One region of the Nonomuraea sp. WAC 01424 genome, then DNA from elsewhere that is predicted to be linked to it. Evidence: riboswitches for the same ligand, from Rfam matches in the RefSeq annotation. Region 1 holds a riboswitch; each other region holds the start of a gene.
The links. Region 1 has a riboswitch for thiamine pyrophosphate ahead of thiO (glycine oxidase ThiO). Riboswitches for the same ligand answer to the same signal wherever they lie in the genome.

Region 1 (2,258 bases):
ACGACCACGTGGGCCTCGACGAACTCGCCGCCCACCAGGCGTACGCCGCCTTCGTCCACCTCGTCGACCATGGTGTCCAGGCGCAGGTCGATGCCGTCGTACCAGCCTTGGGTGCGGGCGCCGATCTCCGGGCCCACGGCGTTCGCGAGCGGGGTGGGGCCGGCCTCGATCACGGTCACCGCGCAGCCGGCCTTGCGGGCGGCGGTGGCGACCTCGGCGCCGATCCAGCCCGCGCCGATGATCGCCACGCGGGCCCCTGGAACGAGCCTGGCGCGCAGTTCGTGGGCGTCGTCGAGGGTGCGCAGGACGTGTTGCGGGCCGTCGCCGGGCACGGTGATCGGTTCGGCTCCGGTGGCGATGACCAGGCCGTCGTAGCCGAGCTGCCCTTCGGTCGTCTCCAGGACGCCCTCGCGCAGCGCCTTGGCGGTGACGCCCGGCCAGAAGTCCACCTCCAGCGACTCCAGGTCGGCCTCCAGGAAGCTGGAGTCGGCGGCGCCGGACAGAACGGCCTTGGACAGGGGCGGGCGGTCGTACGGCCGATGGCGCTCCTGGCCGATCAGCGTGATCCGTCCGGCGAATCCGCGCCCGCGCAGGGCCTCGGCGCTGCGCAGCCCGGCCAGGCCCGCTCCCACCACTACGACATGGTTCACGTTCACGACCATAACGGGGGCCGTGCCGGCTCGTCGCGCCGAGGCCGTAGGCTGGAGGCGCAAGACGCGCGGGAGTCCGGCCGTGACCGGGCTGAGAGGAAGGCTTGACCGGGCCTTCGACCGCAAGACACCTGATCCGGATCATGCCGGCGAAGGGAGCGCGGATGAATGTGATCGTGGGCGGCGGGGTCATCGGGCTGTCGGTCGCCTGGCGGCTGGCCCGCGAGGGGCTGCCCGTCACGGTGGTCGACCCGGCCCCGGCGCGCGGGGCCTCCCACGCGGCGGCCGGGATGCTGGCCCCGGTGAGCGAGGTCTCCTACACCGAGGAGCCGCTGCTGCGGCTGGGGGCCGCCTCACTGGGCCGCTGGCCGGCGTTCGCCGACGAGCTGGCCGCCGACGCGGGCCTGGATGAGGAGTTCGGGGGGAGCGGGCCGGGGGAGGCCGCGCGGCGCGGGCTCGACCTGCGCGCCGACGGCACTCTCGACGTCGCCTTCGGGGCCGACGACCTGGCGGCGCTCGACGAGCTGGCGGCGTTCATGGACAAGCTGGGGCTGCGGGTGGAGCGGCTGACCGGGCGCGAGTGCCGCCGCCTGGAGCCCATGCTGGCCCCCTCGGTGCGCGGCGGGCTGCTGGCCCCCGGTGACGCCTGGGTCGACCCGCGCCGCGTCACGGCGGCGCTGCTGGCCGCGCTCGACCGGCTGGGCGTGCCCCTGGTGCGGGCGCGGGCGGCCGGGCTGCTGCGCGACGGCGAGACCGTCACCGGCGTACGCCTCGATCCCGCCCCCGGTGTCGCGGCGCGGGAGCTCGCGGCCGAGCGGGTGGTGCTGGCCGCCGGGGCGTGGAGCGGGGAGCTGGCCGGCGTGCCCGTACGGCCGGTCAAGGGGCAGATCATGCGCCTGCGCTCGCCGCAGCCGCTGCTCGGCCGGTGCGTACGCGGGACGGTGCACGGCGCCCCCGTCTACCTCGTCCCCCGGGGAGACGGTGAGCTGGTGCTCGGGGCCACGCAGGAGGAGCTGGGGTTCGACACCCGGGTGACCGCGGGCGGGCGGCACGAGCTGCTGCGCGACGCCAGGGAGCTGGTGCCGGGCGTCACCGAGCTGGAGGTGGCCGACGTGGTCGCCGGGCTGCGGCCGGGCACCCCCGACAACCTGCCGCTCATCGGGGCCGGCGAGGCTCCGGGGCTCGTGCTGGCGACCGGCCATCACCGGGGCGGGGTGCTGCTGGCCCCGCTCACGGCGGCCCTGGTGACGGCGGGCCTGTCGCCGGGCGCGGAGATTCTGACGAGTGAGGAGGGCGAGCTGGCCGCGCTGTGCTCGCCCGCGAGATTTCGGGAAATTTCATGATTGTGATGATCAACGGCGCCGCGCACGAGGTGGCCGACGGCACGACCGTGGCCCAGGCCGTACGGACGCTGACCACCGCCACCACCGGGGTGGCCGTGGCCGTGAACGACGAGGTGGTCACCCGCAGCACGTGGGAGACCACGGCGCTCGGCGACCGCGACCGCGTCGAGGTGCTGACGGCGGTGCAGGGTGGATGAGCTGATCATCGCCGGGGAGAAGTTCTCCTCCCGGCTCATCATGGGCACCGGCGGCGCGCCCTCCCTCG
Region 2 (2,258 bases), on a different contig from region 1:
AGGTGCTGCACGTCGCGAAGATGTCGCCGTTCAAGATCGCGTCGTCGCTGACCGACGCGCAGATCGCCGACCTGCACGAGGCCATCGTGACGACGTTGCGCGACGCCGTTGAGCGGGCGCACGGCCTGGCGGCCAAGGACCTCAAGGCGGAGAAGAAGTCCGGGCTGCGCGTGCACAACCGGGCGGGCCAGCCGTGCGACGTGTGCGGCGACACGATCCGCGAGGTGTCGTTCGCCGACTCCGCCCTCCAGTACTGCCCGACCTGCCAGACGGGCGGCAAGCCGCTGGCCGACCGGCGCATGTCGCGCCTGCTCAAGTAGGGGCAGGGGCACGAGATGATGGAGGCATGACCGTTCCTGAGATCGAGGCCAACGCCGTTCCCGACGACGCCTATCTGCTCGACGTCCGCGAGCAGGACGAATGGCTCGCCGGCCACGCCCCCGAGGCCGTGCACATCCCCATGTCGCAGATCCAGGGCCGGGTCGAGGAGGTGCCCGCCGACCGCACGGTCTACGTCGTGTGCCGGGTGGGCGGCCGGTCGATGCAGGTCACGGCGTGGCTCAACCAGCTCGGGCGCGACGCCGTCAACGTGGGCGGCGGCATGCAGTCGTGGGAGTCCGCGCACCGTCCGATGGTCAGCGAGACCGGGCAGCAACCGTTCGTGGCCTGAATGTCCCACTGTGGCGGTTCTGCCGCCATTGAGGCATGATGAGGGCGCCAACTGCATAGTCGCGGGAGCTCGGGGTGCCGGGCTGAGAGGGCAGCAACACAGCCGCTGCCGACCGCCTGAACCTGTCCGGATAATGCCGGCGTAGGGAGTGTGCGATGACGCATGTCGTCGACGAAGTTCCGCTGACCCTTGACGGCGCGCCCCCCAAGACCCTGGGTGTGCTCGACCAGGGCGCCCTCTGGGCCAACCTCGGTGTCAGCCTCCTCGGCTTCTCCGGCGCGCTCATCCTGATCGACCCCTTGGGCGGCGCGCCGCTCAGCCTGGTGGCCGCGCTCGCCGCCGCCGTGGTCGGCAGCCTCATCGGCACCGCCATGGTGGGCCTGTCGGCCATCCCCGGCACGCAGACCGGGCGGCCGGCGATGGTGCTGCTGCGCGGGCTGTTCGGGGCCAAGATGTCGTACGTCCCGTCCGTGCTGAACATCGTGCAGATGCTCGGCTGGGGCGCCTTCGAGCTCTGGGTGATCGCCAAGGCCGCTACCGCGATCTTCGGGGACGTCCCGTACCAGGTGTGGGTGGTGGCGGCGGGAGTGCTGACCACCGCGCTCGCCGTCTGGCCGCTCGGGTCGATCAGGCTCCTGCGCCGGTACGTGACCGCGGGCGTGATCGTGTCGCTGATCTGGTTCACCGTGTCGTTCCTCGGCGAGGCGCCGACGTACACGGGCGGGTCCTGGACGGCCTTCGCCCCGGCCGTCGACTACGTGATCGCCCTGTCGGTGTCATGGGTGCCGATGGCCGCCGACTTCGCCAGGCACTCGCGTTCCAGCCGGGCCGCCTTCACCGGCGTCGTCGGCGGCTACACCGTCGCACAGGTCGCCTGCCTGGCCCTCGGCGTGTACGCGGTGGCCATCGCCGGCACGCAGGCGGTCACGGCCGACGGCATGGCCGTGTTCCAGCCGTTCGTCGCGGCGCCGCTGGGCGCGCTGTTCTTCGGCATCCTCGTGCTGCGCGAGACCGACCAGTCCTTCGCCAACGTCTACTCCACCACGGTCTCGCTGCAGAACCTGTGGCCGAAGGTGGACCGGCGGGTCGTCTCGACCGCGATCGGCGTGCTCACCACGGCGATCGCCCTGGTCGTGGACGTCACGTCCTACGGCGCCTTCCTCGGCGTGATCGGCGCGGTGTTCGTGCCGATGTTCGCGGTGCTGGCCGTCGACTACTTCGTGCTCGGCGGCGCCGCCCGCTGGAACACCGACGAGGACGCGCCCTCGCGCTGGCTGATGCTGGTGCCGTGGGCGCTCGGCTTCGCCGCGTACTGGTTCACCACCTCGACGCCCACGGTCGCCGGATGGGACGCGTTCTGGGCCGGGGCCCGCGACGCGGTCGGCTTCACCCGGGAGACGTGGATGAACGGCGCGCTCGGCGGCGCGCTGGTCGCCGCGCTGGTGACGCTGCTCATCGGCGCCCTCACCGGCGCCCGGCGCCGCTCAGCGGCCCGCTGAGACGCGGCGTTCGACGTTGAGCAGGTGCTGCTTGGCGGCCACGCCTCCGGCGTAGTCGCCGAGGTCGCCGTCCTCGCGGACCACCCGAT
Region 3 (2,258 bases), on a different contig from region 1:
TCGAGCGACAGGTCGAACTGGTCCTCCCAGCGGAACTCGAACCGGGCGTCGGACAGCGCGTCGTCCCACGCCTGGGCCTGCGGGTGCCCCTTGGCCAGGTCCGCCGCGTGCGCCGCGATCTTGTACGTGATCACGCCGGTCTTGACGTCGTCCCGGTTGGGCAGGCCCAGGTGTTCCTTGGGGGTGACGTAGCAGAGCATGGCGGTGCCGTACCAGGCGATCATGGCGGCGCCGATGCCTGAGGTGATGTGGTCGTAGCCGGGGGCGATGTCGGTGACGAGCGGGCCGAGGGTGTAGAAGGGCACGTCGTCGCAGAGCTCGCGTTGCAGGTCGACGTTCTCCTTGATCTTGTGCATCGGCACGTGGCCGGGCCCCTCGATCATGACCTGCACGTCGTACGCGTGCGCGACCTTGGTCAGCTCGCCCAGCGTGCGCAGCTCGGCGAACTGGGCCTCGTCATTGGCGTCGGAGATCGACCCCGGGCGCAGCCCGTCGCCCAGCGAGAACGTCACGTCGTAGCGGGCCAGCAGGGCGCACATCTCGTCGAAGTGCTCGTACAGGAAGCTCTCGCGGTGGTGGGCCAGGCACCAGGCGGCCATGATCGAGCCGCCGCGCGAGACGATCCCGGTCCTGCGCCGGGCGGTCAGCGGCACATAGGCCAGGCGCACGCCCGCGTGCACCGTCACGTAGTCGACGCCCTGCTCGCACTGCTCGATCAGGGTGTCGCGGTACACCTCCCACGACAGCGCCTCGGGACGCCCGCCCACCTTCTCCAGCGCCTGGTAGATGGGCACGGTTCCGACGGGCACGGGCGAGTTGCGGATGATCTGTTCGCGGGTGTCGTGGATGTTCGGCCCGGTGGACAGGTCCATGACGGTGTCGGCGCCCCAGCGGGTGGCCCAGGTCATCTTCTCGACCTCCTCCTCGACGGAGGAGGTGACGGCGGAGTTGCCGATGTTGGCGTTGATCTTGACGAGGAAGTTCCTGCCGATGGCCATCGGCTCGGACTCGGGGTGGTTGACGTTGGCCGGGATCACCGCCCGGCCGGCCGCGACCTCCTGCCGTACGAACTCGGGGGTCATTCCCTCCCGTACGGCCACGAACTCCATCTCCTTGGTGATCACCCCGCGCCGCGCGGCGCCGAGCTGGGTGACCGGCGACCCCCATGCCGACCGGTCGGTACGGGACGGCCCGGAGGTGTCGTAGAGCCGCACGGACGTGCCGTTCGTGAGCCTGACCTCCCGCATGGGCACCTGAAGGTCACCGATGTGGATCTTGGAAAAGCGCGCGTCGCTCATCGCGCAAACTCCCTTCGCCGGCATTATCCGGAGCAGGTTCTGGCGGTCGGCGGCTGTCAGCCGTCCTCTCAGCCCGGTCCGCACCGGGCTCCCGCGTTGGTCAACCGCGATAATAACTCCGTGCGTGGCAGGATCAAGGGGATGTCTGATCCCATAGCGCACACGACCGCCACCTACGACCGCATCGCGAGCTACTACGACGAGCGGTTCACCGACCCCCCTCCCGCGTTCGCGGCCTTCCGTGAGCGCTTCGCCTCCGCCCTGCCCGCCGGGGCGAGGATCGCGGACCTCGGGTGCGGACCCGGGCGCGAGGCGGCCTGGTTCAAGGAACGCGGACTGGCCCCCGTCGGCGTGGACCTGTCGATCGGCATGGCCAAACTGGCCGCCGGCCGAGGCGTTCCCACCGTTCTGGGCGATCTGCGGTACCCGCCGCTGCCGCCCGCGTCCGTGGACGGCATCTGGTCCGCCGCCGCCCTCCTGCACGTGCCGTCCGAGCAGACCGAGCCGACGTTGCGCGCCTGGCACGCGGTGCTGCGGCCCGGCGGGGTGCTCGGGCTGATCACCGCCCTGGGGGAGAGCGAGGGGTGGGAGCCGGTGCCGTACCGGACCGAGTACGAGCGCTGGTTCGTGCACCGCGACCCAGGCACCCTGCTCGCGGCGCTGGACGCGTGCGGTTTCGAGGTCTCCTGGCACGAGTCGAACGCCACCCACCGCACCTGGTTCAACGTGCTGGCGACGGCTCGCGGCTGACCCCGCCACCTCCGGGGACGCTCGCCCGATATGTGGCGAATTATTCCCCGATGACCGCCATGCCGCTGCACGCGGGCGCCGAGCGTCCCGCGACCGGCATGGCGGCCGGCATGGCGGCCGGCCCCAGGTTTGGCGATCGCCCCTGGCGGTACGGACCCCTTCAGGGGAACTATGATGAAGATCGCCGCTGTGGCCGCGATCGTGGCTCTG

Region 2: another riboswitch for thiamine pyrophosphate. It lies ahead of DMB42_RS33795 (cytosine permease); the one in region 1 lies ahead of thiO (glycine oxidase ThiO).
Region 3: another riboswitch for thiamine pyrophosphate. It lies ahead of thiC (phosphomethylpyrimidine synthase ThiC); the one in region 1 lies ahead of thiO (glycine oxidase ThiO).

The regions. Positions count from the first base shown of each region.
Region 1 is NZ_QHHZ01000001.1:849,196-851,453, forward strand. Features, by position in the region: gene DMB42_RS04005 (NAD(P)/FAD-dependent oxidoreductase) at 1-650, opposite strand, end outside; TPP riboswitch at 709-825, shown strand; gene thiO (glycine oxidase ThiO) at 815-1,993, shown strand; gene thiS (sulfur carrier protein ThiS) at 1,990-2,190, shown strand; gene DMB42_RS04020 (thiazole synthase) at 2,231-2,258, shown strand, end outside.
Region 2 is NZ_QHHZ01000013.1:297,424-299,681, forward strand. Features, by position in the region: gene DMB42_RS33785 (Fpg/Nei family DNA glycosylase) at 1-320, shown strand, start outside; gene DMB42_RS33790 (rhodanese-like domain-containing protein) at 347-670, shown strand; TPP riboswitch at 722-835, shown strand; gene DMB42_RS33795 (cytosine permease) at 826-2,169, shown strand; gene DMB42_RS33800 (methylated-DNA--[protein]-cysteine S-methyltransferase) at 2,155-2,258, opposite strand, start outside.
Region 3 is NZ_QHHZ01000002.1:435,322-437,579, forward strand. Features, by position in the region: gene thiC (phosphomethylpyrimidine synthase ThiC) at 1-1,298, opposite strand, end outside; TPP riboswitch at 1,291-1,403, opposite strand; gene DMB42_RS07410 (class I SAM-dependent methyltransferase) at 1,440-2,048, shown strand; gene DMB42_RS07415 (hypothetical protein) at 2,220-2,258, shown strand, end outside.